2 linked regions of the Rhizobium sp. N324 genome follow. The protein of the gene in region 1 interacts with the protein of each later gene in a pairwise test. Links are inferred from orthologs where the notes say so. Each region holds a gene or a part of one and is shown in the gene's direction. Other genes may lie near its edges.

What was found.
Region 2: the proteins of AMK05_RS07435 (region 1) and dnaA interact in binary tests that used the Escherichia coli proteins (3 or more experiments, as listed by UniProt). The link is inferred for Rhizobium sp. N324 from one-to-one orthologs.

Annotation. Positions count from the first base shown.
Region 1 is NZ_CP013630.1:1,541,392-1,557,891, reverse strand. Bases 5,268-8,236 are described here. They hold AMK05_RS07435 (replicative DNA helicase), read left to right. Parts: upstream 5,268-5,988; coding sequence 5,989-7,485; downstream 7,486-8,236. Other genes in these bases: AMK05_RS07425 (AzlC family ABC transporter permease), read right to left, coding at 7,810-8,236; AMK05_RS07430 (AzlD family protein), read right to left, coding at 7,511-7,813; rplI (50S ribosomal protein L9), read left to right, coding at 5,268-5,658. In the rest of the region: fabG (3-oxoacyl-[acyl-carrier-protein] reductase), read right to left, coding at 1-640; fabD (ACP S-malonyltransferase), read right to left, coding at 679-1,623; AMK05_RS07460 (aldo/keto reductase), read left to right, coding at 1,838-2,881; rpsF (30S ribosomal protein S6), read left to right, coding at 3,193-3,660; rpsR (30S ribosomal protein S18), read left to right, coding at 3,675-3,923; AMK05_RS07445 (DUF2232 domain-containing protein), read left to right, coding at 4,072-5,058; more of rplI, read left to right, coding at 5,080-5,267; more of AMK05_RS07425, read right to left, coding at 8,237-8,514; alr (alanine racemase), read left to right, coding at 9,686-10,852; AMK05_RS07410 (LysE family translocator), read right to left, coding at 10,862-11,497; DNA repair protein RadA, read left to right, coding at 11,661-13,061; AMK05_RS07400 (CvpA family protein), read left to right, coding at 13,152-13,772; purF (amidophosphoribosyltransferase), read left to right, coding at 13,923-15,413; AMK05_RS07390 (SDR family NAD(P)-dependent oxidoreductase), read left to right, coding at 15,493-16,233; AMK05_RS07385 (glycoside hydrolase family 25 protein), read right to left, coding at 16,242-16,500. UniProt on the Escherichia coli protein: The main replicative DNA helicase, it participates in initiation and elongation during chromosome replication. Travels ahead of the DNA replisome, separating dsDNA into templates for DNA synthesis.
Region 2 is NZ_CP013630.1:403,434-418,209, forward strand. What follows is about bases 484-3,446. They hold dnaA (chromosomal replication initiator protein DnaA), read left to right. Parts: upstream 484-1,171; coding sequence 1,172-2,722; downstream 2,723-3,446. Other genes in these bases: AMK05_RS01975 (saccharopine dehydrogenase family protein), read left to right, coding at 2,886-3,446. Also shown: rpsT (30S ribosomal protein S20), read left to right, coding at 36-314; more of AMK05_RS01975, read left to right, coding at 3,447-3,998; radical SAM family heme chaperone HemW, read right to left, coding at 4,133-5,335; rdgB (RdgB/HAM1 family non-canonical purine NTP pyrophosphatase), read right to left, coding at 5,345-5,989; AMK05_RS01990 (VOC family protein), read right to left, coding at 5,990-6,415; rph (ribonuclease PH), read right to left, coding at 6,412-7,131; heat-inducible transcriptional repressor HrcA, read left to right, coding at 7,259-8,347; nucleotide exchange factor GrpE, read left to right, coding at 8,459-9,091; AMK05_RS02010 (nucleoside hydrolase), read right to left, coding at 9,135-10,079; AMK05_RS02015 (Hsp20 family protein), read left to right, coding at 10,316-10,741; AMK05_RS02020 (DUF1150 family protein), read left to right, coding at 10,789-11,046; tRNA (guanine(46)-N(7))-methyltransferase TrmB, read right to left, coding at 11,395-12,096; metK (methionine adenosyltransferase), read right to left, coding at 12,105-13,343; AMK05_RS02035 (helix-turn-helix domain-containing protein), read right to left, coding at 13,522-13,941; lnt (apolipoprotein N-acyltransferase), read right to left, coding at 14,090-14,776. UniProt on the Escherichia coli protein: Plays an essential in the initiation and regulation of chromosomal replication. Binds in an ATP-dependent fashion to the origin of replication (oriC) to initiate formation of the DNA replication initiation complex once per cell cycle.

The DNA of each region.
Region 1 (16,500 bases):
CGCCCGTGCCCATGCGCTTCATCGGGATCGCCCCCATGATCGCTTCCTTCTGCTTGTCGTTCAGCTTGCCGGTCATGGCGCTTTCGATGAAGCCGGGCGCGACGCAGTTGACCGTCACGTTGCGGGTGGCAATCTCCTGCGCCAGCGATTTGGTGAAGCCGATCATGCCGGCCTTGGAGGCGCAGTAATTGGCCTGGCCCGGATTGCCGGTGACGCCGACGACGGAAGTGATGTTGATGATGCGGCCATAGCGGCGGCGCATCATCGGATGCGTCAATTCGCGCGTCAGACGGAAGGTCGACGTCAGGTTCACTTCGAGAACGGCGTCCCAATCCTCGTCACTCATGCGCACGAAGAGGCCGTCCTTGGTGATGCCGGCATTGTTGACGAGAATGTCGACGCCTTCAAGTTCTGCCTCAGCCTTCTGGCCGAGCGCCTTGACCTCGTCGCGGTCGGAGAGGTTTGCCGGAAAGATCTTGACGCGCTCGCCGAGATCGGCCGCCAGCGCTTCCAGCTTCTCGACGCGGGTGCCGTGCAGGCCGACGATGGCGCCCTGCTTATGCAGAAGGCGGGCGATTTCCTCGCCGATACCGCCCGATGCGCCGGTGACGAGAGCCTTGCGGCCGGAAAGATCGAACATGGAAACGTTCCTTATATCTGGATATCTGGAAATACCAATCAGGCCATGAGGGCGGCAACGGCCGCGTCGATTACCGCCGGACCGTTGACGGAGATGCCGTTGACTGTCTTGTCGATGCGCCGCGCAAGGCCGGTCAGCACCTTGCCGGAACCAAGTTCATAAAGGGTGGTGACGCCATTGCCGGCGAACCATTCCACCGTCTCGCGCCAACGGACCTGACCGGTCACCTGCTCGACCAGCAGGCTGGCGATCTCGTCGGCACTCGTCACCGGGGCGGCGCGGACATTGGCGATCAGAGGCACGACCGGATCGGATTTGGCAACCGTTGCCAGGGCCGCACGCATGGCCTCGGCGGCGGGCGCCATCAGCTTCGAATGGAAGGGTGCTGAGACCGGCAGCAGGATGGCGCGCTTGGCGCCCTTGTCCGTTGCCAGGCCGGCTGCCTTTTCGACGGCTGCCTTCTCACCCGAGATGACGATCTGGCCGCCGCCATTGTCGTTGGCAATCTGGCATGCGCCGATAGCAGCGGCCTCTTCGCAGACGGCGACGACGTCGGCATGTTCGAGGCCGATGATCGCCGCCATGGCGCCGATGCCGACCGGGACTGCCGCCTGCATGGCATTGCCGCGGATGCGCAGCAGCCGGGCGGTGTCAGCGAGCGAAAAGGTGCCGGCGGCGCAAAGGGCAGAATATTCGCCGAGTGAGTGGCCGGCGACATAGGCGACTTTGGACTTCAGATCCAGCCCCTTGGCCTCAAGAATCCGGACGACGGCGATCGAGACGGCCATCAGCGCCGGCTGGGCATTCGCCGTCAGGGTCAACGTATCCTCGGGACCGTTGAACATGACGTCCGAAAGCTTTTCACCGAGCGCCTCATCCACCTCGTCGAAAACGGCGCGGGCTTCGGCGAAATTTTCGGCCAGATCCTTGCCCATGCCGACGGCCTGACTGCCCTGACCGGGAAAAGTGAAAGCAATGGTCATTCTCGTATCCCTGGCTCATGCCCCTGATTGCGCGCCCCGCGAGGCGTTTTGCCTCCAATTGACATTCTTTCCGGCAGAGTCAAGTGGCGGCCCATTCTCCGCAAAGCCTTCCGGACCGGCGCAAAAGCCAGGCTTTTACTCTTGCGCTCCGCCAAATCCGGCCTAGATTTGCCCGGTCCTCCCCAAGGCTTCAGCTCTCTCCCAAGGTTTTCTCATGAAGTACAATTCACTCGGCCGCACCGACATTTCCGTTTCAGAAATCTGCCTTGGCACCATGACCTGGGGTTCGCAGAACAGCGAAACCGACGCCCATGCGCAGATGGATTACGCCGTCGAAAAGGGCGTCAATTTCTTCGATACCGCCGAACTCTACCCGACCACCCCGGTTTCGCCTGAAACACAGGGCTGGACCGAGGACTATATCGGCAGCTGGTTCGGCAAATCAGGCAAGCGCGGGGATATCGTACTCGCCACCAAGGTCGCCGGCCGCGGCCGCGACTATATACGCGGCGGCGAAGGCGCCGACGCAAAGAATATCCGGCTGGCGCTCGAGGCCAGCCTGACGCGGCTGAAGACCGATTATGTCGATCTTTACCAGATCCACTGGCCGAACCGCGGCCATTTCCACTTCCGCCAGAACTGGAGCTACAATCCCTTCACCCAGGATCGCGACAAGGCCGTCGCCAATATGCTCGACATCCTGGAAACGCTGGGGGCACTCGTCAAGGAAGGCAAGATCCGGGCGATCGGCCTTTCCAACGAAACCACCTGGGGCATCCAGAAATACTTGACGCTGTCAGAGCAGAAGAGCCTGCCGCGCGTTGCCAGCGTCCAGAACGAATACAATCTGCTCTACCGCCATTTCGACCTGGATCTCGCCGAGCTTTCCCATCACGAGGATGTCGGGCTGCTCGCCTATTCGCCGCTCGCCGGCGGCATCCTGTCCGGCAAATATGTCGGTGGCGCCAGGCCGAAGGGTTCGCGCGGCTCGATCAACCATGATATCGGCGGCCGCCTGCAGCCGCTGCAGGAGCCGGCAACCAAGGCCTATCTGGAGATCGCGGCCAGATACGGTCTCGACCCGGCGGCCATGGCGCTCGCCTTCTGCCTGTCGAGACCCTTCATGGCCTCCGCCATCATCGGCGCCACCTCGATGGAGCAACTGAAAGTCGATATCGGCGCGGCCGACTTGACGCTGTCGAACGAAGTGTTGACTGAGATCGCCAAGGTGCACCGGCAGTATCCGCTGACGCTCTGAACCTGATCCTCTGATCCGGCCCGACGCTGGCGAACGGTCTGCGTCGGGCTTGAATATTGATTGGGGTTGCCTTTCCCCGAAAAATCCGTATAAGCCGCGCTGTTCGTTAACCCGGTCTTCTGGCTGGTGGCTGAACGGAGGGCCGGTTTCCTCGGAAATCGTTCGGAACGCAAGCGTTCCAGCCTCCCGTGTCTCCGCTCTCGACCGTCTCGGAAACGCTTTCTTGCCTGGGTTCGCCCAATCAGGAGCAGTCGTTGAGGCTTAGCCGCCGAATATCGGGTTGAACCAAACGCAAGAAAGGCAAAGCTGTCATGGCTCTTTATGAACATGTATTCCTTGCCCGGCAGGATATTTCCGCCCAGCAGGTCGATGCCCTCGTAGAACAGTACAAGGGTGTGATCGAAGCTAACGGCGGTAAAGTCGGGCGTATCGAGAACTGGGGCCTCAAGTCCCTCACCTACCGCATCAAGAAGAACCGCAAGGCGCACTACGCCCTGATGGACATCGATGCACCGGCTGCTGCCGTCCAGGAAATGGAACGTCAGATGCGCATCAGCGAAGACGTTCTTCGCTACATGACGATCGCCGTCGAGAAGCATGAAGAAGGTCCGTCTGCCATGATGCAGAAGCGCGACCGCGACGACCGTCCGCGTGAAGGCGGCCGTGGCCCGCGTGAAGGCGGCTTCGGCGATCGTGACCGCGGCCCGCGTCCTCCGCGTGAAGGTGGCTTCGGCGACCGTGAAGACCGTCCGCGCCGTCCGCGCGAAGACCGCGTATAAGGGAGATCCAAGATATGTCTGAAACTTCCTCCGCTCCGGTCCGCCGCCCGTTCCATCGCCGCCGCAAGACCTGCCCGTTCTCCGGCGCCAACGCGCCGCGGATCGACTACAAGGACGTTCGCCTGCTGCAGCGCTACATTTCCGAGCGCGGCAAGATCGTTCCTTCCCGCATCACGGCCGTTTCCCAGAAGAAGCAGCGCGAACTCGCCCAGGCGATCAAGCGCGCCCGTTTCCTCGGCCTGCTGCCCTACGTCGTAGCCTGATACAATATGTGACCCCCGGATCGCAGATCCGGGGGTTGCCTCCCTTCCGCGATGGGCGCGGATCGGAACTCTAAAAACCCATGTTGAGACGTTTCTGAATTCGATTCAGCAACATCCTCTAACTGCTTGATGAAGCAGGACAGCGACCTTGAACCGACCTGACCTTAAAACGCTGCTGATCGGCGCACTCGCCGGATTGACCGCCTTCCTGCTGATGCTGGGCGCGAGCATGCAGCCGTCGTTTTTCAGCGCGCTGCTCTACACGGCCTCGGCGCTTCCGATTCTGATCGTCGGGCTCGGCTGGGGCAATGCCGCGGCAATCGCGGCCGTCGTCACGGCAGCCGCACTCGGCGCGGCCCTCATCTCCCCCTCTTTCGCGCTAATCATGACGCTGGTGACGCTGTTGCCAGCCGGCTGGCTCAGCCACCTCGCCAATCTCGCCCGTCCCGCCTCCGAACTCGGCGGCCCGGACCATCTGCTGGCCTGGTACCCACTCTCCGATATCCTGCTGCATCTCTGCGGCTTGGTGACGCTCGCTGTCATCGTCATCGGCGTGATGATCGGCTATGGGCCTGCCATCACCGATCAGATCGTCGACCTGCTGATCGCCTCGGTCAAGGACCAGCAACCGGAATTCATGCCCGATCCGGCGGCGACCGCGCAGACCAAATCGCTGATCGTGCTGATGCTGCCGGCGGTGCAGGGCGGCATGTGGGTCTCCATGCTGTTTGCCGCCTATTATTTTGCCGTGCGTATCGTCGCAGCCTCCGGCCGCGGTCTTCGCCCGCGCGAGGACATCCCCTCGTCGCTGCGCATGAACCGCAACTCGATCTTCATCTTCCTCGCCGGGCTTGCCGCCTGCTTCTTCGGCGGCGTGCCGGCACTGGTCGGCGCGACGGTAATCGGCACTTTCGGCGCCGGCTTCATGCTTTCCGGTTTCGCCTCGCTGCATTTCCGCACGCGCGGCAAGGACTGGCGGCTGCCGGCCCTCATCCTCAGCTACCTGGCCTCGATGCTCATTCTGCTGCCAGCTTTCCTCATCCTCGTCCTCGGTCTCAGCGATACGCGCAAGGCGATCGCGCTGACCCCGACGAAAGATGCTGATGCCCCCAAACAATCCGACACGAAAATCTGAGACACAGAAAGGTAAAAGAAAATGGAAGTCATCCTTCTCGAACGCATCTCCAAGCTCGGCCAGATGGGCGAAACCGTAAAGGTTCGCGACGGCTTTGCCCGTAACTACCTGCTGCCGCTCGGCAAGGCGCTGCGCGCCAACGCCGCCAACAAGACCCGCTTCGAAGCCGAGCGTGCGACGCTCGAAGCCCGCAACCTCGAACGCAAGTCGGAAGCCCAGAAGGTCGCCGACGTTCTCGACGGCAAGTCCTTCATCGTCGTGCGCTCCGCCGGCGAAACCGGCCAGCTCTACGGCTCGGTCGCTGCCCGTGACGTCGTCGAGATTCTCGCCGCCGAAGGCTTCAACATTGGCCGCAACCAGGTTCACCTGAACACGCCGATCAAGGCGATCGGCTTGCACAAGGTCGAGCTGCAGCTGCATGCCGAAGTCGAAATCCACGTCGAGCTGAACGTTGCCCGTTCCGCCGAAGAGGCAGAGCGCCAGGCCAAGGGTGAAGAACTCACCTCGGTCGACGCCATCTACGGTGTCGACGAAGACGCTCTGCGTCCGGAAGATTTCTTCGATCCGGAAGCCGACGGCGTCGACGAAGACGAAGCATAATATCGTCGGAGCGATCCGCGTGAGGGAAGCCCGGCCTTAGCGCCGGGCTTTTTCGTTGGGGATGATCCGGATGTTTTTGCTGCGTGCCTTATGGCATCGCGCTAAAATAACCTTCTCCGAAACGGATGGGCTGAGTCGGCACCATGCCGTGTCGTGCGGGTGACACTGACGGTATTTCTCCTTTGTGTCGCCCCGGACTGTGGAGAAGTCGAACAACGTGCACAGCGTTCAGGATTTCAGCGAAGCGGGCGCCTGCTCCTTTCGCAACCTCTTGATTTTCGCGTCCGGAATTGCAAATCCGGGAGCTGGAAAAAGACAGAACGGATGATGATGAACGACGCCGCTCGAAAGATTGCAGCTGTTGCTCCCTCGGAGCAGCATTATCGCGAAGCACCCAACAATATCGAAGCCGAGCAGGCGCTTCTGGGTGCCATCCTGATGAACAACGACGCCTACTACCGGGTGTCCGACTTCCTGAAGCCGATCCATCTCTACGAACCGTTGCACCGGAAGATCTTCGAGGTTGCCGGCGATATCATCCGCATGGGCAAGATCGCCAACCCGGTGACGATCAAGACCTTCCTGAAGGCCGACGAGAAGGTCGGCGACATGACGGTTTCGCAATATCTGGCAAGTCTCGTCAGCAATGCCGTCACCGTCATCAATGCCGAGGATTATGGCCGGGCGATCTATGATCTCGCGCTGCGCCGGGCGCTGATCACCATCGGTGAGGACGTCGTCAACATCGCCTATGACGCGCCGCTCGACATGCCGCCGCAGTCTCAGATCGAGGATACCGAACGCCGCCTCTTCGAATTGGCGGAAAACGGCCGCTACGACGGCGGCTTCCAGGCCTTCAACGATGCGGTTGCGCTGGCGATCGACATGGCGGCCGTCGCCAAGGAACGCGACGGCGGGCTTTCCGGCATTTCCACCGGCATCCATTCGCTGGATTCCAAGATGGGCGGCCTGCAGCGTTCGGACTTGATCGTCCTTGCCGGACGCCCCGGCATGGGCAAGACCTCGCTTGCGACCAATATCGCCTACAATATCGCCGCCGCCTATGAAGGGGAAGTCCAGCCGGACGGCAGCATGAAGGCTAGGAATGGCGGCGTCGTCGGCTTCTATTCGCTCGAAATGTCGTCGGAACAGCTTGCCACCCGTATCATCTCCGAGCAGACGGAAGTCTCCTCCTCGAAGATCCGCCGCGGCGACATCAACGATGCCGATTTCGAAAAGCTTGTCGCCTGCTCGATGATGATGCAGAAGGTGCCGCTCTATATCGACCAGACCGGCGGCATTTCGATCGCCCAGCTTTCGGCGCGCGCGCGCCGTCTCAAGCGTCAGCGCGGCCTCGACGTGCTGGTGGTCGACTACATTCAGCTGATGACCGGCTCGGGTAAATCCAGCGACAACCGCGTGCAGGAAATCACCCAGATCACCACCGGCCTGAAGGCGCTGGGCAAGGAACTCAACGTTCCGATCATCGCCCTGTCGCAGCTCTCGCGTCAGGTCGAAAGCCGTGACGACAAGCGGCCGCAGCTTTCCGACCTTCGCGAATCCGGTTCGATCGAGCAGGACGCCGACGTCGTGCTCTTCGTGTTCCGCGAGGAATATTACGTCAAGAACCAGGAGCCGCGCGATCCCCACGATCCGAAATATCCGGAATGGGAAGCGCTGTTCGACAAGGTGAAGGGCACAGCCGATGTCATCATCGCCAAGCAGCGTCACGGGCCGACGGGAACGGTGAAGCTCGCCTTCCAGTCGGAATTCACCCGCTTCGCCGATCTCGCCGATCCCTCCTTCACACATTACGAGGAACATTGACGCGGTCCCGCGTCGATTACCTTAGCTAAAGCCCGGCGGTCCGCAACAGGGCGACCGTTGCGACGCCGATCACGATGCTCGCAAGCATCGGCAGACGGCGCGCGGCGATTGCCGTTACCGCGCAGGCCAAGGTCTCCGCCCAGCCCGCCGCAAAGGCGGTCGGGGCAATGACCGCCATCAGCACCGCCGGCGGAATGGACTCGATCGCCGTTCTCCGCCGCTCATCCATCTCGACATGACGGACCAATAGGAGGCCGGCGACGCGGGTGAACACCGTTGCGGCGGCAATCGCGAGGATGGCGATCATGATGTTGAGATCGAGTGTCATGCCGCCTGCTCCCGCGCCCTGCCCTGCCATAGGGCCGTTGCCAGCCCGGCCAGAGCGCCGGCGGCGATATACCAGACCCCCGGCACGAAATGGTGGACCACAACGGATGCCGCACCACTTGCCGCAAGGACGGCGCCGGTTTCCGGCCCCTTCCAGAACCCCATGACGAGCACGATGAAGACGGCCGGAAAAGCGAAGTCGAGGCCGATGGCCGCAGGATTGCCGAGAAAGGCGCCGAGCAGTGCGCCTGTTAGCGAAGAGCCGACCCAGGTGAGGTAGAAGGGCGTGACGATCCCGGCATACCAGGCCGGCGTCAGCCGCGTGGCGCCGGCGCGGAATTCCGCCATGGCCCACAGCTCATCTGCGAGGAACAGCATGGCGATATATCGTTTGACGCTGGAGAAGGACTGCATCTTCGTGCCGATCGACGCGCTCATCAGCACATGGCGGATATTGACCAGCAGGGCTGCAAAGCCGACGCCGATCCAGCTTGCCGGATGGGTCCAGATGTCCATGGCCACGAATTGCGAACCGCCCGCAAAGACAAGCGCGCTCATCAGCGTCGTTTCCAGCGGGGAAAGCCCCTTGGTGGCCGCGACCGCGCCGAACACCAGGCCGATCGGCAACACGGCGACAACAAGCGGAAAAATGGCGCGCATTCCGGCAAGAAATTCGCCGGATGGCCGGCTGTGCTGCAACATGGCAACCTCCTGATCAAGATCGCGGAGGATTAGCCCGGCCAGCCAGGGCCGTATTGAACGAAAGTGATCAGCCCGTGCGGAATTGGCCGGGTGTTACGCCTGTCCGTGCCTTGAAGTGTCGGCTGAAATGCGCCTGATCGGCAAAACCGCATTCGAGCGCAATATCGGCAGGCATGCGCCCCTGCCGCAGCAGCCGACGGGCCACCTGCACGCGCCGATCCGTCAGAAAAGCGTGCGGGGTAATGTGATATTCCTTGCGGAGGCACGGATGAGGTGGGCGCGGCTCAAACCTGCCACTCCGGCCAGTTCCTCGAGGCCGACATCGCTGTCGAAGTTCTCGATGAGGTATTCGCGGGCGCGGGCCACCGCGCTTCGTTCCTGCGTATCGACAGGAACGATGACTGCGCTGCCATGACGCGCAAAGATCGCTGCCAGCACCGAAAACATTCCCTCATCGGATTCCAGCGCGCCGGCCCCGCTCTCAAGCGTTCGATGGGCGGCGTGAAAGGCATTGGCGAGCTGTGGATCGCGTGGAAGCCCGCCGGAGAAAGAGGGCGTCGCATGGAAGGCCTTGCCGGTAACATCCTCGAGAATATCGACGAACAGCTTCATGTCGGGATAGATCATCCGGTAGCGGTAGCCCTCGCCGCCCGGAGCACCGTCATGGATGACACCGGGATCGATGAGATAAAGGTCGCCCGGGCCGGTTTCCTCCCGCCTGCCGCTGAGAGTGGCGATTTGGCTGCCGCTTTCTATCGCGCCGATGCTGAACGTGTCATGCGCATGCGGCGCATATTCATGCGTCAGGAAGGTGGCGCTCAAACACTCCATGCCGCGGAAGCGGCTATCCCGCCAGAAGCGGGCCGATTCCACGTTCGCAAGCGGCATGGCCTCCGCCGCTTCTTTTTGCGATACGTTCTGCATCCCCCAAGATTATCGCGGAAGCCTGCACGCGTCTTGAACAAAAGTGATCGTATGACAGGCAAAGGGTGGTATGTGACCTGCCTTGGCCCTAATGCTTTCTAAAGCGCGTCGCGATCTTTCAGATTCGCTCCTTGCGCTTTAGCTCTTTGTTTTTACACCTGTCGTTATCGCAAAACCGCTGCACACTTTTGCGCGACATGCTTTAAACTGGCTCTGGCGATTTCCTTCCACTGGTTCACGGCGATTCATGACAGATTTCCCCATCCCCTTCGAAGACGACGATCTTTTCGCTTCCGCGGGCCTGCGGCTGACCGTCGATCTGACGGCGCTGACGGAGAACTGGCGCGACATGGCGCGCCGCTCCGGCGCGGCGCGCGCCGCAGCCGTCGTCAAGGCGGATGCCTATGGCATGGGCATCGAGGATGCCGGTGAAGCGCTCTATATGGCTGGCGCCCGAGATTTCTTCGTCGCCACGGTCGACGAGGGTGTCACGCTTCGGCTTTATGCGCCCGAGGCCCGCATCTTCGTGCTCTCAGGCATATGGCCGGGCACCGAGCGGCGCTTTTTCGAAAACGATCTGGTGCCGGTAATTTCCTCCGATGAGCAGCTCGCTTTCTGGATGGCGGTTCTTGCCGATTACGGCGACTATCCCTGCGCGCTGTATGTCGACACCGGCTTCAACCGGCTCGGACTGCACATGGACGATGCGATCGCACTCGCCGACGACGTGTCGCGGCCGGCGAGCTTCGCACCGGTGCTGATCATGAGCCATCTCGCCTGCGGCGATGAGCCCAGCCATGCGATGAACCGGCGGCAGCTCGAATCATTCCGCAGGGTTAGCGCTGCTTATGAAGGCATCGATTCAAGCCTTGCCGCCTCGGCCGGCATCTTTCTCGGCGAGGATTATCACTTCGACCTGACCCGTCCCGGCATCGCGCTTTATGGCGGCGAAGCGGTCTGCGGCCTCGCCAATCCGATGCGGCCGGTGGCGACCGCGGAAGCGCGCATCATCCAGGTGCGCAGCGTCGAGGCCGGCGAGACCGTCAGCTATGGGCGGGCGCTCCAGCTTGGCCGCAAGAGCCGGCTGGCGATCGCCTCGGCCGGTTATGCCGACGGCTATATGCGCGGCCTGTCGAGCGGCGGCGTGCCGCTGCGCCAGGCCGTGCCGCAGGGCGGGCAAGGCTTCATCGCCGGACACAAGGTCCCGGTCGCCGGCCGGATCACCATGGACCTGACCATCTTCGATATCACCGACCTGCCCGACAACGCCGTGCGCGCCGGGGATTATGTCGAGCTGTTCGGAAAGAACATGGCCCTCGACGACGTGGCACGCGCGGCAGGCACGATCGGATACGAGATGCTGACCAGCATGGGGCTGCGCCACGAACGGCGCTACGTCGCCGAGGAGGAATAGCCTACCCGTTCAGCGGCTGCTGAGCGCAAGGCGGACGCCGAGCGCGAGGAAAAGCGCGCCGAGGCCACGATCGAGCCATAGCCCGATTTTTTGATTGTGCCTGAGCGCATCGGCAAGACGCCCTCCGAGAAGGACAAGCGGCGGCTCGATGAAGGCGGCAACGACGATGATGAGCCCGCCATACAGCATGAGCTGGGCCCATGCCGGCCCTGCCCCTTCGACGACGAATTGCGGCAGGAAGGCAAGGAAGAAAATCGCCACTTTCGGATTGAGCAGCGACACCAGGATTCCCTGTCGGTAGATCCTTGCGACCGGCAACTCTTCGCCGGCAGCCTTTATCAGGCCATTGCCGCCGCCGGCGCGCAAAGCCTGGATTCCCAGCCAGACAAGATAGGCGGCGCCGATCCACTTGACCGCGGAGAAGGCGACCGAAGAAGCGGCGAGCACGGCGGAAAGGCCGAGCGCTGCCATCAGAACATGCAGGCAGGCGCCGGACCAGACGCCGAACAGCGCGGAAAAACCGGCGCGTTTTCCGCCTCTCATCGTGTGACCGAGGATGAAGGCGATGTCGGGCCCGGGCGAGAGATTGAGCAGAACCGCGGCCGAGAGAAATGCAAACCAGTGCGTGAACGAATAATCGAACATTTTCCACCGTTCAGGATGAGCAGAGGCAAAGGATAGGCACAGGAGAGGCTGATGGGAAAATCATTAGTTTTGATCCGTCGCGATAGCCATTATCTCAGGCACGACAATGATTCGATGAAGCAGTCGTCTGCTTCACTCGGGACCCGGACTGAAAGAGTATTCGATGGCGAAGGCCAGGACACAATTCATCTGCCAGAGCTGCGGCACGGTTCATACCCGCTGGGCGGGCAAATGCGAGAACTGCGGCGAGTGGAACACCATCGTCGAAGAAGACCCGATGGGCGGGATCGGCTCCGGCCCCGGCAAGACGCCGAAGAAGGGCCGGCCGGTGGCACTGACGGCGCTCTCCGGCGAGATCGAGGAGGCGCCGCGCATCCATACTGCCATGTCGGAGCTCGACCGGGCACTCGGCGGCGGCTTCGTGCGCGGCTCGGCGGTGCTGATCGGCGGCGACCCCGGTATCGGCAAGTCGACGCTGCTGATGCAGGCGGCCGCTGCCCTTGCGCGGCGCGGCCACAAGATCATCTACGTCTCCGGCGAAGAAGCCGTCGCCCAGGTCCGGCTGCGGGCGCAGCGTCTGGCAGCCGCCGATACCGACGTCATGCTGGCGGCCGAAACCAATGTCGAGGATATTCTGGCGACGCTTGCCGAGGGCAAGCGGCCGGACCTCGTCATCATCGACTCCATCCAGACACTGTGGAGCGAACTTGCCGAATCCGCGCCGGGAACGGTGACGCAGGTGCGCACCGGCGTGCAGGCAATGATCCGCTTCGCCAAACAGACGGGGGCCGCCATGGTGCTCGTCGGGCATGTGACCAAGGACGGGCAGATCGCCGGCCCGCGCGTCGTCGAGCACATGGTCGATGCCGTGCTCTATTTCGAGGGCGATCGCGGCCATCACTACCGCATCCTGCGCACGGTCAAGAACCGTTTCGGCCCGACAGATGAGATCGGCGTTTTCGAAATGTCGGACAGAGGACTGCGCGAGGTCGCCAACCCCTCCGAACTCTTCCTCGGCGAGCGCAACGAAAAATCGCCGGGTGCAGCCGTCTTCGCCGGCATGGAGGGCACGCGCCCGGTGCTGGTCGAGGTGCAGGCGCTGGTGGCGCCGACCTCGCTCGGCACGCCGAGGCGCGCGGTGGTCGGCTGGGATTCGGCCCGGCTGTCGATGATCCTGGCGGTGCTGGAAGCCCATTGCGGCGTCAGGCTCGGCCAGCACGACGTCTATCTCAACGTCGCCGGCGGTTACCGCATCTCCGAACCGGCGGCCGATCTCGCCGTCGCCTCGGCCCTTGTTTCCTCGCTTGCCGGTATTGCCCTTCCCGCCGATTGCGTCTATTTCGGCGAAGTCAGCCTGTCGGGCGCCATCCGGCCGGTTGCGCACACCGCCCAGCGCCTCAAGGAAGCCGAGAAGCTGGGCTTTTCCGCAGCATTGCTTCCCTCCGCCTCCGCCGAACTGCCGAAGGGTTCCGGCGGACGCTGGAACGAGGTCGAAAGCCTGCCGGATCTGGTCGCGCGCATCGCCGGGTCGAAGGGGGCGTTGCGTGTGGAAGACGAGGTTTGATCCTTTCATTGCCAAGATTGGTGATGATATAGGAGGCACACGATAAGGCACGACACGGCCGCCAAGCGGCAGTCCTGGAGTTGAATTTACATGCCCATTACGATTTTCGACGGTATTGTCATCGGCGTCGTGCTCTTCTCCGCCGTGCTGGCGATGGTCCGCGGCTTCTCGCGCGAGATCCTCTCGATCGCAAGCTGGGGCGGATCGGCAGCGGCGGCCTATTACCTCTATCCCTACCTTCTGCCCTATGCGAAGAAATACACCGATGACGACCGCATCGCGATCGTCGGTTCGGCAGCGGTCGTCTTCCTGATCGCGCTCATCGTCATCTCCTTCATCACCATGAAGATCGCCGATTTCATCATCGACAGCCGCGTCGGCGCGCTCGACCGCACGCTCGGCTTCCTGTTCGGGGCTGCGCGCGGCGTGCTGCTGCTGGTCGTCGCCGTCGCTTTCTGGAACTGGCTGGTCGATGCCGACCACCGCCCGGCCTGGGTCAACGAAGCGAAGTCGAAGCCCTTCCTGGATTCGATGGTCGTGAAGCTGAAATCGGCTCTGCCGGAGCAATTTGCCCAGATGATACCGGCGAGCATCCGTGATAAGCTTCAGCCGCCGGCACAGGGCGGCGCTGAAGGCACCAATCCGCCGACGGGCGACCAGGCGCCGGCGGAAGATGCACCGACAGCGCCTGCACAGCAGCCGGCGAATTGACACAGTGTTCAAGAGCTTGACCCGCCTTCCGGCAATTGCCATTTGAGCGGGAGTTGAAATGAGGGGTCCGGCCGGGCATTCCAGCTCTGTCGGGCTTCAGCTATTTCTGGAAATGCCGATCCATTCTTGTGAGAGCAGAGGCCCGCAGAAATGAACCAGTCCCATTCCTTGCCCACCGACGATCCGCTCGACGGAGATACGCTGCATGAAGAATGCGGGGTTTTCGGAATTCTGGGACATCCCGATGCCGCCACACTGACGGCTCTCGGTCTGCATGCCCTGCAGCACCGCGGACAGGAAGCAGCCGGCATCGTCTCCTTCGACGGCAAACGCTTCTATCAGGAGCGCCATATGGGCCTCGTCGGCGATCACTATACCAACCCGATGACGCTCGCCCGCCTGCCCGGCAGCATGTCGATCGGTCATACGCGCTACTCGACGACCGGTGAAGTGGCGATGCGCAACGTACAGCCGCTCTTTGCCGAACTCGAGGAAGGCGGCATCGCCATTGCTCATAACGGCAACTTCACCAACGGCCTGACGCTGCGCCGCCAGATCATCGCTACCGGCGCCATCTGTCAGTCGACTTCCGATACCGAAGTGGTCCTCCACCTCATCGCCCGCTCCCGCCATGCCTCCACATCCGACCGCTTCATCGATGCGATCCGCCAGATGGAGGGCGGCTATTCGATGCTCGCGATGACGCGCACCAAGCTGATTGCCGCGCGCGACCCCACGGGCATCCGCCCGCTGGTGATGGGCGAACTCGACGGCAAGCCGATCTTCTGCTCGGAAACCTGCGCGCTGGACATCATCGGCGCCAAGTTCATTCGCGATGTCGAAAACGGCGAAGTCGTCATCTGCGAAATCCAGCCCGACGGCTCGATCAGCATCGACGCCCGCAAGCCCGGCAAGCCGCAGCCGGAGCGCCTCTGCCTGTTCGAATATGTCTATTTCGCCCGCCCGGACTCAGTCGTCGGCGGCCGCAACGTCTATACGACGCGTAAGAACATGGGCATGAACCTCGCCAAGGAATCGCCCGTCGAGGCCGACGTGGTCGTGCCGGTGCCGGATGGCGGCACGCCTGCTGCTCTCGGCTACGCACAGGAAAGCGGTATTCCCTTCGAATACGGCATCATCCGCAACCATTATGTCGGCCGCACCTTCATCGAGCCGACGCAGCAGATTCGCGCCTTCGGCGTGAAGCTGAAGCATTCAGCCAACCGGGCGATGATCGAAGGCAAGCGCGTGGTGCTGGTCGATGATTCCATCGTGCGCGGCACGACCTCTCTCAAGATCGTGCAGATGATCCGCGAGGCCGGCGCGCGCGAAGTTCATCTGCGCGTCGCCAGCCCGATGATCTTCTTCCCGGACTTCTACGGCATCGATACGCCCGACGCCGAAAAGCTCTTGGCCAACCAGTACGCCGATGTCGAAGCCATGGCCAAATATATCGGCGCGGATTCGCTTGCCTTCCTGTCGATCAACGGGCTTTACCGCGCCGTCGGCGGCGAGGACCGCAATCCCGCCCGCCCGCAGTTCACCGACCATTACTTCACCGGTGACTATCCGACCCGCCTGCTCGACAAAAACGGCGAGTCGATGGGCAACAAGCTTTCGATGCTTGCCAGCAACGGCTGAGCCACCGTCATTTTGACTTCCCTTCCGAGGGGCCGATTTGCGCCCCTCGCCTTTGCACGCAAATCCGGAACCGGGGCAGATGAACATCAATCTTGAGGGCAAGATCGCGCTCGTTACCGGCGCATCGCGCGGCATCGGCTATTTCACGGCGCTGGAACTCGCCAAAGCCGGCGCTCATGTGATCGCCTGCGCCCGCACGGTCGGCGGGCTCGAGGATCTCGACGACGCGATCAAGGCGGTCGGCGGCACGGCGACGCTGGTGCCCTTCGACCTGGCCGACATGAACGCGATCGACGCGCTCGGCGGCTCGATCTTCGAGCGCTGGGGCAAACTCGACATTCTCGTCGCCAATGCCGGCGTGCTCGGCGTCATTTCGCCGATCGGCCATATCGAGGCGAAGGTGTTCGAAAAGGTGATGACCATCAACGTGACAGCGACATGGCGGCTGATCCGCTCGGTCGACCCGCTGCTCGCCCGCTCGGATGCCGGCCGCGCCGTCATCCTGTCTTCGGGTGCCGCCCACAAGTGCCGGCCCTTCTGGGGCGCCTATTCCGCGTCCAAGGCCGCCGTCGAGGCGCTGGCCCGGACCTGGGCCGGCGAGAGCCAATCGACGCCGCTGCGCATCACCAGCGTCGATCCGGGCGCGACCCGCACGGCGATGCGGGCGCAGGCGGTGCCGGGCGAAGATCCGCAGACGCTGCCGCATCCCTCCGAGGTGGCGAAGGCGATCCTGCCGCTCGTCGGTCCCGGCGTGACCGAGACCGGCAAGCTGTTCATCGTGCGGGAAAACAAGCTCGTCGATTACCGCCTGCCGGAATAAGCAGGGACTCACTTGGCTGCGACGGCTGGGAACAGATGCGCGAAGCCCGTTTCCGACGGGCACAGCGCATTGAGGTCCACCGCTCCTTGGATGCCGCCGACAGTGCCGTTATCGGCAAATTGCCAGATCGACCAACGACTGCAATCTTCCTGCGCCGGTTCCTTGAATACGCTTCGCAGCCAGAGGTAATGCTCGGGGAAGCGGGATTCATTGCCCTTCAGATACTGATCATAAAATTCCTGGGTGACATAGAAAATCGGCTTTTCC
Region 2 (14,776 bases), 1.1 Mb from region 1 along the record:
GGCGGAGTTTGTTCGAATTCTTGAGAGAGGCATCCATGGCCAATACAACTTCGGCGAAAAAAGCGACCCGCAAGATCGCCCGCCGTACCGACGTCAATAAGGCTCGTCGCTCGCGCGTTCGTACTTTCGTTCGCCAGGTCGAAGAGGCCATCGCATCCGGTGACGCCGACAAGGCGAAGGCCGCTTTCCTGGCCGCTCAGCCCGAGCTTGCCCGCGCCGCCAGCAAGGGTGTGCTGCACTCCAACACGGCATCCCGCAAGGTTTCGCGCCTGGCCGCTCGTGTGAAGGCTCTTTCGGTTAGCGCGACCGCGTAATCTTCCGTTAACGACTTCATCTTTATGATTAGCCCGGTAATTTTACCGGGCTTTTTCGATTCCGCCGATCGGCCCCTGTATGGTTAATCCTGCGACTGTTTCGTGTCAGTGCCATGACAGGAAAAAGCATTCAGAAACAAAGACTTGCGCAAGGATGCTTTCACGCCGCGCGACTCTGCCCCGACCTTCCGGGACCAGGGGGGAGTCAAGAAGATTTTTATTTTTTTTCTTTCCATGCGTGTCAAAATAGCCCGAACGGGGAATCTCCTTGATTCAAAAGCGATTCTTTTTTGACGCTGGTGTGACGCCCGAAAACGGCCCCCGGAGTCAATGCCCGCTTCTTAATTTTGCGTAAAATTCATCGTTGATATTGCCTTTTGATCCTGCCTAAATGGCTTTCAACAAAGGGCGCGGACATCACCTGCAGAGGCTCGGTCTTAACTGCCACGTCGGCAGGGCGATAAGTTTGTGCCATTTGTTACGGAGCCTTGCGCTTCCGTTTTTTCAAGCACTCGACGGATTTGGGCCGTAACGTGGCTGTTACGGGCAGGGATGTTTTGTGCCTTCAGTGGCCACACGTTTAAGGCGAGGCCGCCGGAGAAGGTTAAAGTGATATTGCGTTCGGGCTGATCGGTCGAAAACGAGGATCGACCGCTGGCCTGGCACGGAAAGCCGATGAAGGTTGCCGCATGAATGCGGTTCCTGCAACGGCGTTTTGTGCCGGTCCCTTCGGGGGCAGTGTTTGAGTGAACCGGCAGGTAAGCGGCTTCATGAGGATGCCGTCGGCCCGCCAAAGCGGGGAATAATCGGGCGGCTATTTTAGCGGAAGCCGCCCGGTGGAATTGAAAGGCGGCATTATGCAGATGAATACGATGACGACGGGCGGGCTCGACAATGGGGATGTGGCACCGCAGGCGTTTGGCTCCATTCGCCTCGAAGTGGGAGAAGCACAGGCGGAAATGAAGCACGGCATCTTGTTTGAGCGCGTCAGCGCGCGCTTGAAGGCCCAAGTCGGTCCTGACGTCTATGCCAGCTGGTTCGCCCGGCTGAAGCTGCATTCGGTATCGAAGAGCGTGGTTCGCCTGTCGGTTCCCACCACCTTCCTGAAGTCGTGGATCAACAATCGTTATCTCGATCTCATCACCGGCCTGTTCCAGGCCGAGGATCCGGAAATTCTGAAGATCGAAGTCCTGGTGCGCACGGCGACGCGCAGCGGCACGAAGGCGCTCGATGAGGCGGTCCAGCCCGAGCCGGTCGTTGCCCCCCAGGCGCGCCGCCCCGCAAGCGCCCAGCCGGCCGGCCAGGCCGTCCAGCAGGCGGTTTCCTCAGTTGCTGCGGCAAGGCCCGCAAGCTTTGGTTCGCCGCTCTTCGGTTCGCCGCTCGACAGCCGCTTCACCTTCGACACCTTCGTCGAAGGCAGCTCGAACCGCGTCGCGCTTGCGGCTGCGAAGACGATCGCCGAAGCCGGTTCCGGCGCCGTGCGCTTCAATCCGCTGTTCATCCATTCGGCGGTCGGCCTCGGCAAGACCCACCTGCTGCAGGCGATCGCCAATGCAGCGGTGCAGAACCCGCGGGCGCTGCGCGTCGTCTATCTCACCGCCGAATATTTCATGTGGCGCTTCGCCACCGCGATCCGTGACAATGACGCGCTGACGCTGAAGGATTCGCTGCGCAATATCGATCTCCTGATCATCGACGACATGCAGTTCCTGCAGGGCAAGATGATCCAGCATGAATTCTGCCATCTGCTCAACATGCTGCTCGACAGCGCCAAGCAGGTGGTCGTCGCCGCCGATCGCGCCCCCTGGGAGCTGGAATCGCTCGATCCCCGCGTCCGCTCGCGCCTGCAGGGCGGCGTCGCGATCGAATTCGACGCACCGGATTACGAGATGCGTCTCGAAATCCTCAAGCGCCGCCTGGCGGCCGCCCGGCTCGAAGATCCGTCGCTCGAAATTCCGGCCGACCTGCTGCAGCACGTCGCCCGCAACATCACGGCCAGCGGCCGCGAACTCGAAGGCGCCTTCAATCAGCTGGTCTTCCGGCGCTCCTTCGAGCCGAACCTGTCGATCGAGCGCGTCGACGAACTGCTGGCCCATCTGGTCGGCTCCGGCGAGCCCCGCCGCGTGCGCATCGAGGATATCCAGCGCATCGTCGCCAGGCACTACAATGTCTCGCGCCAGGAACTGGTCTCGAACCGCCGCACCCGCGTCATCGTCAAACCGCGCCAGATCGCCATGTATCTGTCGAAGACGCTGACGCCGCGCTCCTTCCCCGAGATCGGCCGCCGTTTCGGCGGGCGCGATCACACGACCGTGCTGCACGCCGTGCGCAAGATCGAAGAGCTGATTTCCGGAGACACCAAGCTGTCGCACGAGGTCGAGCTTCTGAAGCGGCTGATCAACGAATAACCATCCGATTTTCGCAAAGTTTTGACGGCTGGAAGCGATTCCGGCCGTTTTGCTTTATGAGCTTTTTATTCTATACCTCCGGCCGTCCCCTGCATGTCCGATTTGGAGCGGCGTGCATCGGACAAAGACTGAAGCGCCGGGAGGGCGCATGGGAGGATAATCAATGAGTTTTAGAAAGATCGCCGTTCTCGGCCTCGGCAAGGTCGGACGGCTGGCGGCCACGCTTTTGCATGAGGGCGGTTTCGAGGTCATCGGCGTCGATGCGCAGCTGCCGCTGAGCGACGTTCCCTTCAAGTGCCGGGCCGGCGATATTGCCGACGTCCAAGTGGTCGGCGAACTGCTGTCGAATGTCGAGGCGGTGCTTTCCTGCCTGCCTTACCATCTGAACATCGAATTGGCGCGCGCCGCCCATCTCGCCGGGATTCATTATTTCGACCTGACCGAAGACGTTCCCACCACCAATTTCATCATCGAACTGTCGAAGACCGCCCGCGGCCTGATGGCGCCGCAATGCGGCCTGGCACCGGGTTTCGTCGGCATCGTCGGCGCCAGCCTGGCCGACGGCTTCGAGCGCTGCCGGTCGATCCGCATGCGCGTCGGCGCCCTGCCGCAGCATCCGACCGGGCTGCTGGGTTATGCTTTCAACTGGTCGCCGGAAGGTGTCGTCAACGAATATCTGAACGATTGCGAGGTCATCGAGGGTGGGGTGCGCAAGCTCGTCTCGCCGATGGAATGGCACGAGACCGTCTATGTCGGCGGCGTCAAGCTCGAAGCCTTCACCACCTCGGGCGGCCTCGGCACCATGTGCGACACCATGCTCGGCAAGATCGACAATCTCGATTACAAGACCATGCGTTATCCCGGCCATATGGAGCTGATGAACTTCTTCTTCCACGAGCTTTTGATGCGCGACAAGCGCAAGCTTGCCGGCGAGATCCTGACCAATGCCAAGCCGCCTGTTGAAGACGATGTCGTCTATGTCCATGTCGCCGCCGAAGGCACGGAGAACGGCAGCCTGCGCCGCAAGGAGTTCGTGCGCGCCTATTACCCGATCGAGATTGCCGGCGCCCGCCGCACGGCGATCGCCTGGACGACCTCGGCCTCCGTCGTTGCCGTCATCGAGATGGTCCGCGACGGCCTGCTGCCGGCCACCGGCTTCCTGCACCAGGAGCATATTCCGCTGGAGATGTTCCTGAAGACGCCGACCGGCGGCCTGTTCAAGGCGGGCGCCACTACAGCGCCGCGCGTCTCTTCAGACGCGCAAAGGACGCTGTAGCACTTTGAATTGCTGCATAATTTTATCCTTAAAGTCGATTTCGATTTAAGGAATTATGCAGGGCCACGGCTGAGAATATTTTCCGGTGCGGCGGTAAGGTTATCGCCGCGCCGGAAACAATCCGTTATCCGATGTCAGCAGGCGAGATCGGCGACGACGGAATCGAGGATCAGCATGCCCGCCGGCGTGCAGCGCAGCCGCGAATTGCCGATCCGCTCGATGAATTTGTGTTCGAGCAGGAATTCCTCGCGTTTCGGGTCGAGGTCGCGGCCGGAAAGCTGCTGCCAGCGGGCAAGGTCGACGCCTTCCCTGAGCCGCAGCCCCATTAGCAGCAATTCGTCGGACTGTTCCTCGTAGCCGAGCCGCTCCTCGTCGAGAATGCCGTGGCCGTCGCGCTCGACCATGTCGAGCCAGGCTTCCGGCTTGCGCTCGGTCGCCGTCGCGATCTTTTCCGGCCCGCGCGTCAGCCGGCCATGCGCGCCCGGGCCGATGCCGGCATAATCGCCATAGCGCCAATAGGTCAGATTGTGCCGGCTTTCCGCACCCGGCCGGGCATGGTTGGAAACCTCATAGGCGGGCATGCCCTCGCGCGCGGTGATCTCCTGCGTCGCCTCGTAGAGCACGGCCGATTGCTCGCCATCCGGCACGATCAGCTTGCCTGATTTGTGCAGGCCATAGAAGGGCGTGCCCTCCTCGATGGTCAGCTGATAGAGCGAAAGATGATCGACCGCGTAGGAGATCGCTTGCCTCAGCTCTTTTTCCCATTGCTCGACCGTCTGATCCGGCCGGGCATAGATCAGGTCGAAAGACATGCGCGGAAAAATGTCGCGCGCCAGCCGGATCGCCTTCAGCGCATCGGCGACATCATGCAGCCGGCCGAGGAATTTCAGGTCCCGATCATCAAGCGCCTGCACGCCGAGCGAGACGCGGTTGACGCCGGCCGCCCGATAGCCGCGGAAGCGCTCGGCCTCGACGCTCGAAGGGTTGGCCTCCATGGTGATCTCGATACCATCGGGCACGTGCCAGTGCCGGGCAATGCCGTCGAGAATTGAAGACACCGTTGCCGGATTCATCAGCGACGGCGTGCCGCCGCCGAGGAAGATGCTGGTCACCGTCTTCGGCCCGCTCATCGCCCGCACCGCCGCCATCTCCTTCAGGAAGGCAGCGGTAAAGCGCTCCTGGTCCACCGGCTGGTGGCGCACATGGCTGTTGAAATCGCAATAGGGACACTTCGCCGCGCAGAAGGGCCAATGCACATAGACGCCGAAGCCGGGCTCGCCGGTATCGGGCAGCAGCGCCGCGTCGCGCGAGGGGCTTGGAGTGTCGAAATTGTCCACGTAGCGACCTTATGCCTCCAGGCAGGTTTCGACAAAGAGTTTGAAGGCGCGCGCCCGGTGCGACAGCGCCTGCGGCTTGCCGATGTTCCAGCCGTGTTTTTCCTCGCTGCTCATTTCCCCGAAGGTGATGTCGTAACCCTCTGGCTGGAAGACCGGATCGTAGCCGAAGCCCTGGGTGCCGCGTGGCGGCCAAGCGACGCTGCCCTCCACCTCGCCACGAAACAGTTCCGTGTGGCCGTCCGGCCAGGCAAGGCAGAGCACGCTGACGAAACGCGCGGTACGCTGTTCAGGCTTGGTCGCGCCCGCATCCTGCAGCGCCTTTTCCACCTTCGCCATCGCCATGTCGAAATCGCGCGTGCCGTCCGATGTCTCCGCCCAATTGGCGGTGTAGACGCCGGGATCGCCGTCAAGCGCGTCGACCACCAGTCCGGAATCGTCCGAAAGCGCCGGCATGCCGGCTGTTTTGGCGGAGGCCACCGCCTTGATCGTCGCATTCTCCTCGAAGCTGGTGCCGGTTTCGTCAGGTTCGACGAAATTCAGCTCGGCTGCCGATTTGGCGGTGAAGCCGAGCGGTCCGATCAATTCCTGGATCTCGCGGATCTTGCCGGCATTGTGGCTGGCGACGACGATGGTCTTCGTTTCGAGCTTGCGCATTCAGATATCCTGTTCGATGCCCCAGATTTTAGCCTCCGCGCATTCCAGGCTGTTGCCGGCGGGATCGCGGAAATAGATCGAGCGGCCGCCATTCGGCCAATGCACCTCGGATTCGATCGCCACACGGGCCGCTTTCAGTCGTTCGGCCATCGCATCGATGTTGCGACCGGAGACCCTGAAGCAGGCATGGCCCGCTCCGGTCGTGCCATGCGGCGGCACCTGCAGCGCGTCGGGCGCCGGTGGTTTGACCGTTTCCTCGGGATTGAAGATCAGCAGAACGCCGGGGCCGCAGCGGAAGAAGACATGCCGGTTGGCGGCGCGGGTGATCTTTTCGAGTCCGAGAACGTTCTCGTAGAACGCCTCGGCCTCATCGAGATCGCGCGCATAGAGCGCCGTTTCCAACATGCCTTCCAGCATGGGGTTCATCCCGCAATTGCCTGTTTCTGCAGGGCGACGAGTTCGCCGATGCCGTTCTTGGCAAGACCCATCAGCGAGGTGAATTCCTCTTCGCTAAACGGCGTGCCTTCGGCCGTGCCCTGGATCTCGACGATCCCGCCGGTGCCGGTCATGACGAAGTTGGCGTCGGTCTCGGCCGAGGAATCCTCGAGGTAATCGAGATCGATCACCGGCTGGCTGGCGAAGACGCCACAGGAAATGGCGGCGACATGATCCTTCAGGACCCGGTCGACCTTGATCATGTTGCGGCTTTCCATCCATTTCAGGCAGTCGTAAAGCGCAATCCAGCCGCCGGTGATCGAGGCTGTCCGCGTGCCGCCATCGGCCTGGATGACGTCGCAATCAAGGGTGATCTGGCGTTCGCCGAGCGCCTGCAGATCGACGACGGCGCGCAGCGACCGGCCGATCAGCCGCTGGATCTCCTGCGTGCGGCCGCCCTGCTTGCCGGCCGCCGCCTCACGCTTCATGCGCTCGCCGGTCGCCCGCGGCAGCATGCCGTATTCGGCCGTGACCCAGCCCTTGCCGGTATTGCGCAGCCATGGCGGCGTCTTTTCTTCGAGGCTGGCCGTGCAGAGCACATGCGTATCGCCGAATTTCACCAGGCAGGAGCCTTCCGCATGCTTGGAAAAATTGCGCTCGAATGAGACCTTGCGCATCTGGTCGATTTTTCTGCCTGAAGGCCGCATTCTTATCTCCTGGGGTTTGTTGACCGCTTCTACGATTGGCGGCGCCCATTTGCAAATTCCCTTTTGCCACGGCTGCGAGTTTGACTTACTTTTCGGGAAGTATCATCAGCGCGGGTTCGTAAGCTTCATGGGCATCAGGTCGACATCGGTTTCGGATGCCGTTGCTGCGCTGGACGAGCGCTCCAGGGAGATTTTTCGCCGCATCGTCGAAGGCTATCTGGAGAGTGGCGAGCCGCTCGGTTCGCGCAACCTGTCCCGCCTGCTGCCGATGTCGCTGTCGCCGGCCTCGGTGCGCAACGTCATGAGCGATCTCGAAGATCTCGGCCTCATCTATTCGCCGCATATCAGCGCCGGCCGGCTGCCGACCCAGATCGGCCTGCGCTTCTTCGTCGATGCCTTCATGCAGGTCGGCGATCTCTCCGCCGAGGACCGCGCCAGCATCGACCGTCAGGTGCGGGCCGAAAGCGGCGGCAATCCGGTGGAATCGATGATGAACGAGGCGAGCCGCATGCTGTCGGGCATTTCGCGCGGCGCCGGCCTGGTCATCACCTCGAAAAGCGATCCGGTGCTCAAACATGTCGAGTTCATCCGGCTGGAGCCGACAAAGGCGCTGGCCGTGCTCGTCGGCGATCACGATCAGGTGGAAAACCGCATCATTGAGCTGCCGGCGGGCGTCACCTCCTCGCAGCTGGCCGAGGCGGCGAATTTTCTCAACGCCCACATGTCCGGCCAGACCCTGCCGGAGCTGCGCAAACAATTGAGCCAGCTGAAGGATAACGTCCGTCACGAGCTCGACGCCCTGTCGCGTGATCTCGTCGAGCGCGGCATCGCCGTCTGGGCCGGCAGCCCTGATGAGGGCAAGCCGGCGCAGCTGATCATCCGCGGCCGCGCCAACCTGCTTGAAGGCCTTGCCGGCGCCGAGGATCTCGACCGGCTGCGGCTGCTGTTCGACGATCTCGAAAAGAAGGACAGCCTGATCGAGATCCTCAATCTGGCCGAAACCGGCTCGGGCGTGCGCATTTTCATCGGCTCGGAAAACAAGCTCTTCTCGCTGTCCGGCTCGTCGCTGATCGTCGCGCCCTATCGTGACGATGACGATCGGATCGTCGGCGCCGTCGGCGTCATCGGCCCGACGCGGCTCAATTATTCCCGCATCGTGCCGATGGTTGATTACACGGCCCAGCTCGTCTCCCGGCTTTCGCGCAATCCGCTTTGACGCCACTTTGAGGAAGACCGCGGAATTTTCGCTTCTTTGTCACGCAGACTTGATTTTTTCCGGTCAAACCTCGATATCGGGCGCATCTGAAGACACCCACCGGAGACCGTCATGACCGATGACACGACGAAAAACGGACCTGACGCAACTGCGGCCGATGCCGCAGCCGACGCTGCCGCCTACGTCGAGAACGATATCGCGCAGGAAGAGGCCCCCCAGCCTGATGCACTCGAGCTTCTGAAAGCCGAAAACGGCGAGCTGCGCGATCGCTATCTGCGCCTTGCCGCCGAAATGGACAATCTGCGCCGCCGCACCGAGCGTGAGGTCAAGGACGCCAAGTCCTATTCCGTCGCCGGTTTCGCGCGTGACATGCTGGCCGTCTCGGACAATCTGCGCCGGGCGCTGGATGCCATCCCGCCGGAGGTCAAGGACGCGGCCGATGCCGGCCTGACCACCCTGATCGAGGGCGTGGAGATGACTGAGCGTGCCATGCTCTCGGCGCTCGAGCGCCACGGCGTTCGCAAGCTGGAGCCGGTCGGCCAGAAGTTCGACCCGAATTTCCATCAGGCGATGTTCGAGGTGCCGAACCCCGAGGTGCCGAACAACACCGTCGTCCAGGTCGTGCAGGCAGGCTTTTCCATCGGCGAGCGCGTGTTGCGCCCGGCCATGGTCGGCGTCGCCAAGGGCGGCCCGAAGGCGGCCGAAGCCGAAAGCAATTCCGTCTTCGACGAGAAGGACGCCTGAAGTTGTTTTCCTTCTCTTGTGTGAGAGAAGGAAAACCAAAAGATCAGATGCGGGCGACGCGTTCGATCAGAAGATCGAAGAAACCGTCCGCATCGACATGACGCATCACCTTCGCATTGCGCTTTCGATCCGTCACATGCCACCAGTCGACCACCGTCATGCCGATGGTGAGTTCGGATTGGACCTCGATCGCGACATTGCAGTCCCGGCCCTGGAAAAGCTCCGGCTTCAAGAGGTAAGCGATCACGGTCGGGTCATGCAGCGGCCCGCCGTCGGAGCCGTATTTCTCGATATCGAAGCGCTCGAAGAATTCCAGCATCTCGACCATCGCCTTTGCCGGCGCCGTGCCGATCTCGGCCATGCGCTTCACCCGGTCCTTGCGGGTCAGCAATTGGTGCGTCACGTCGAGCGGCATCATCACGATCGGCACGCCTGAGCGGAAGACGATATCGGCGGCCTCGGGGTCGACATAGATATTGAATTCGGCCGCCGGCGTGATGTTGCCGCCCTCGAAGAAGCCGCCGCCCATCATCACCAGTTCGCGGATGCGCGGGGCGATGTCGGGCGCCTTCTGCAAGGCCAAGCCGATATTGGTGAGAGGCCCGAGCGTGCAGAGCGTCACGGTGCCTTCGCCCTCACGCCGCAGCGCCTCGATGATGAAGTCGACGGCATGGCCGGGCTGCAGCGCCATCGTCGGCTCGCTGAGTTCAGGACCGTCGAGGCCGGTCTTGCCGTGCACATGTTCGGCGGTCACCAGCTTGCGGGCGATCGGCGCGTCGGCGCCGGCAAAAACCTTGGTCTCCGTCCGGCCGCAGAGTTCGCAGACGATGCGCGCATTGCGGCTGGTCAGCGCCAACGGCACATTGCCGGCGACGGTGGTGATCCCCAGCACATCGAGCTCGTCGGGGCTGCCGAAGGCCAGCATGATGGCGGCCGCGTCGTCCTGACCGGGATCCGTGTCGATGATGATCTTTCTTGCGCCTGCCATCCAATGCACCGTTTTCTTCATTTCTCGTCGCAAATCGGCACATTGCGCGCCGGCACGTGTTGATGCGAGGCAGCAGGCGCTTTGTCAAGCAGCCCCGGCCGTCACCTTGAAATTGCGGGTGGCGCCGAGACGTCGCCTGCGTCTTGCAGCGCCGGGGTGCTGTCCCCATATTAGCGGCATCCGGATGCTGCCCTTAAGGTCCGGGATGGTCGCTTGCATCAAGGACTTGAAAAGAGATGAGCCGCATTACCCCTTTTGCCAGCCCGTTGCTTCTGGGCTTCGATGCCATGGAAAAGACGCTGGAGCGCATTTCCAAGGCAAGCGACGGATATCCGCCCTACAATATCGAACGCATCGGCGCCGACAGCGGCGCGCCGGAACGTCTGCGCATCACGCTCGCTGTCGCCGGCTTCGCCGAGGAGGAACTGGATGTTTCCATCGAGGAGAACCAGCTTCTGATTCGCGGCCGTCAGGTCGAGCAGGGGGAACGGGACTATCTCTATCGCGGCATCGCCGCCCGTCAGTTCCAGCGCACCTTTGTTCTTGCCGACGGCATGCAGGTGCTCGGCGCCGGTCTGAAGAACGGTCTGCTCTCCGTCGATCTAATTCGCCCGGAGCCGGCGCGCATGGTCAAGAAAATTAACATTTCGGTCTCACAGTAGCACAACGGTTTGTCGAACCGTTGGTCCCTTCTTCCGGAGGAACAGGAATGTTGATGAAAGAAGCCACGTCTCACTTGACCAAATCCGAGCTTGCCCACATCGGCAGCGGCGAGGTCGCCTATATCAGAAAAATGCGCACCGAAGAGGTCGCCAAATGCTTCCCCGAGGCGCCGGATATCGATCCGAACGTCGATCTCTGGGCACTGTTCGGCGCCGACGGAACACCGATTCTTCTGACGGACAACCGCTCCAGCACCTTCTTCAAGGCTGCCGAAGACGAACTTAAGACGGTCAGCCTGCACTGACCGTCAAGATAGTGCCTGGCGCGTTGTGCCGCTCTTGCGGTGCACTATCGCTTATTCGATTTCGCTGCGGAGGCTGCGTGAGGATAGGCTAATCGTCGTTCGTGCTGTGCCGTGTGGCCCCCTCATCCAACCCTTCGGGCCACCTTCTCCCCGCTGGGGAGAAGAGGAGGCAAGGCGCGCAGACACTGCCCAACCGAACTCTCCGCTTAAAGGCGCTCCGTCCAATTGGGGCGATAGCGAAGCGGCAATCTCCCTCTTCTCCCCAGCGGGGAGAAGGTGGCCCGCAGGGTCGGATGAGGGGGCCACACGGCACGCCCGTCACTATTGCCCTTTAGCCGCCGTTGAAACTCAGATCTTCCTGAACGTCAGATAGGCCGAAGACCGGCCCTCGCGTCGGGCCTTGGCCTCGTAGCGTGTGCTCGGCCAGCCCTCATAAGGCGTCAGCCAATCCGAGGCATTGTCGGCCATCCAGTCGAAGCCGCCATGGTCGCGGCATTTGAGCAGCGTCCAGTTGACATAGGTATCGATGTCGGAGGCGAAGCAGAACAGGCCGCCGGGCTTCAGCACGCGATGAAAGCGGTCGAGATTGGTCTTCGAGACGAAGCGCCGTTTCCAGTGCTTCCGCTTCGGCCAGGGGTCGGGATAGAGCAGGTCGATCTGGTCGAGCGAGGCGTCCGGCAGCCAGTCGAGCAATTGGGTCGCGTCGTCATTATAGACGCGGATATTGCGCGCGCCCGTCTCGCCGACGCGCGACAGCAGCTTCTGCATGGAATTGACGAAGGGTTCGACGCCGATAAAGCCGGTGGACGGTCTTTCCAGGGCGCGGTGGATCAGGTGTTCGCCGCCGCCGAAACCGATTTCCAGCCGCAATCTTTCGACCGGAGCCGCAAAAAGGGATGTCAGCGGCTCCAGCGGAGCCGCTGAGAGATCGATAAGGAATGCCGGCAGCAGACTGTTCAGCGTCTCGGCCTGATGTTCACGCAGGGCCTTGCCCTTGCGGCGACCGAAAAAGGCTTCGGTCGCCCGGCCGCGGCGTTCCATATCCGTCATGCTTTATCTCAGGCCTTCAGGCTTTCCTTGAGCGCCTTCACCAGATCGGTGCGCTCCCAGGAGAACGAGCCGTCACGGCCGGCCTTTCGGCCAAAATGGCCGTAGGCGGAGGTCTTGGCGTAGATCGGCTTGTTGAGGTCGAGATGGCGGCGGATGCCCGACGGAGACAGGTCCATGTTCTTGCGGATCGCCGCTTCGACCTGATCTTCGCTGATCTTGCCGGTGCCATGCAAGTCGACATAGATCGACAGCGGCTGGGCGACGCCGATGGCGTAGGAGATCTGGATCGTGCAGCGGTCGGCAAGGCCGGCGGCAACAACGTTTTTCGCCAGATAACGGGCGGCATAGGCGGCCGAACGGTCGACCTTCGTCGTGTCCTTGCCGGAGAATGCACCGCCGCCATGCGGGGCAGCGCCGCCATATGTGTCGACGATGATCTTGCGGCCGGTGAGGCCGGCATCACCGTCCGGTCCGCCGATGACGAACTTGCCGGTCGGGTTGATGTACCACTTGCAATCGTCGGCGATCTTCAGTTCGCCGAGCGCTTCGCGGATATAGGGCTCGACGACGGCGCGGACTTTCTTCGAATCCCAGCTCTCGTCGAGATGCTGGGTCGAAAGCACGATCGAGGTCGCTTCCGACGGCTTGCCGTCGACGTAACGCACGGTCACCTGGCTCTTGGCATCGGGGCCGAGCTTGGCGACTTCGCCGTCGCCCTTTTTGCGGGCGACTGCCAGCAGCTGCAGGATTTTGTGGGAATAATAGATCGGGGCCGGCATCAGATCCGGCGTTTCGCGGCAGGCGTAACCGAACATGATGCCCTGGTCGCCGGCGCCCTCGTCGCCCTGCTGGTCGGCAGCGCTGTCGACGCCCTGAGCGATGTCGGCCGACTGCGAATGCAGGAGCACGTCGATCTTGGCCTTCTTCCAATGGAAGCCGTCCTGCTCGTAGCCGATATCCTTGATGGCGCGGCGGGCGGCGGCCTTGAACTTCGACGGATTGATGACGTCCTTACCGTCCTTGTCCTTCTTCATCAGGCTCGGGGGAAGGCGGACTTCACCGGCGATGACGACGCGGTTGGTGGTCGCCAGCGTTTCGCAGGCAATGCGCACGCCCCACGGGTTGACGCCTGTCTTGGCCGCTTCGCGGTAGACCAGATCGACGATCTCGTCGGAGATGCGGTCACAGACCTTGTCAGGGTGACCTTCGGCAACAGATTCGCTGGTAAAGAGATAGTTCGCGCGCATTCCGGGATTCCCCTCAAAGAACAAAAGCTAGCTAGTAGGTACTCAGTTCGAGGCCCGATGACAAGCGCAGAAGGACATAAATATATCTTTATATCCGCGGCAAAGTGACAAATTTTGCCCTAAAAACGCAAAAAAGGCGGCCTTTCGACCGCCTTTCGGATTTTGCGATGGGGGTGGCTCAGTCGGAATCGGCCTCGGCTGCCAGAGCCTTCACCAGCTCCACGACCTTGCGGCGAACCTTCGGATCGGAAATCTTGACGAAGGCGCGGTTGAGCTGCAGTCCTTCGGACGAGGAGAGGAAATCGACGACGTAATTCGAGCTGGAGGCTTCCGCCATGCCGCCGCCGGCGCCGGAATGTTCGCCGGGTGCGTCCTCGAAGAAAAAGGAAACCGGAACATTGAGGATGTTCGAGATATTCTGCAGGCGGCTTGCGCCGACGCGGTTGGTGCCCTTTTCGTATTTCTGAATCTGCTGGAAGGTGATGCCGAGGCTTTCGCCGAGCTTTTCCTGGCTCATGCCCAGCATTGTTCGGCGAAGGCGAATACGGCTGCCAACATGGATGTCGATCGGATTCGGCTTCTTTTTGTTTTCAATCATGGTCGTGCCCTAGCTAAGAATTTCAACCTGTTTAACCGGCATGCCCCTGATCCATCCCAAACGCCACGTTGCAGGTGGTGAGAACCCACCTTTGAACATAGGTTCGGAACGCCGATTGTCATCACTATGCAATTTTAGGGGTTTTTGGTCAATTCAACCCGGAAATAAAACCTCTACGAGAAACCAGCGCAATCAAAATGAGCAGGATCTCGGTCAACCAGAAGTATGTTTGCCGGGAGTATGTCGTTCGGGCTTCTACGCCTGGCCTATCAAGAGTTGCATCAATATAGCCGATTTGTTCGAGGTCGAGGCCGGCAACAATCTCGCCTCGTGCATTCACAATTGCTGAAATACCGCTGTTGGCGTCGCGAATCAGCGGCAATCCGGTTTCAACAGCCCGCACCCGCGCCTGTTGGAAGTGCTGATAAGGGCCGGGCGTCGCACCGAACCAGGCATCATTGGTGATATTGAGGATCGCATTGGCGTCTTTGATGTCGCCGGTCATTTCCTCCGGGAAAATGATTTCGTAGCAGATTAGCGGATAGAGATTGAGCCCGCCGGGCAGCGCCAGCAGGTGCCGGCTCACTGCTGCTGAAAACCCTCCCGGCATCTCGACGACGTTCTGGATGCCGAATTCGGTGAGCAGGTCCTCGAAGGGCAGGTATTCGCCGAAAGGCACCAGATGCACCTTGTCGGAGGCGGCGACGATCTGACCGCGGCCGTCGATGACATAGATGGAATTATAGTAGCGCGCCGGCGTGCCCGGCCCCATCTCCTCGGCGCGCACCGCGCCGGCGATCAGGATCTGGTTGTCGTCGAGCGTATCGGCGATCCG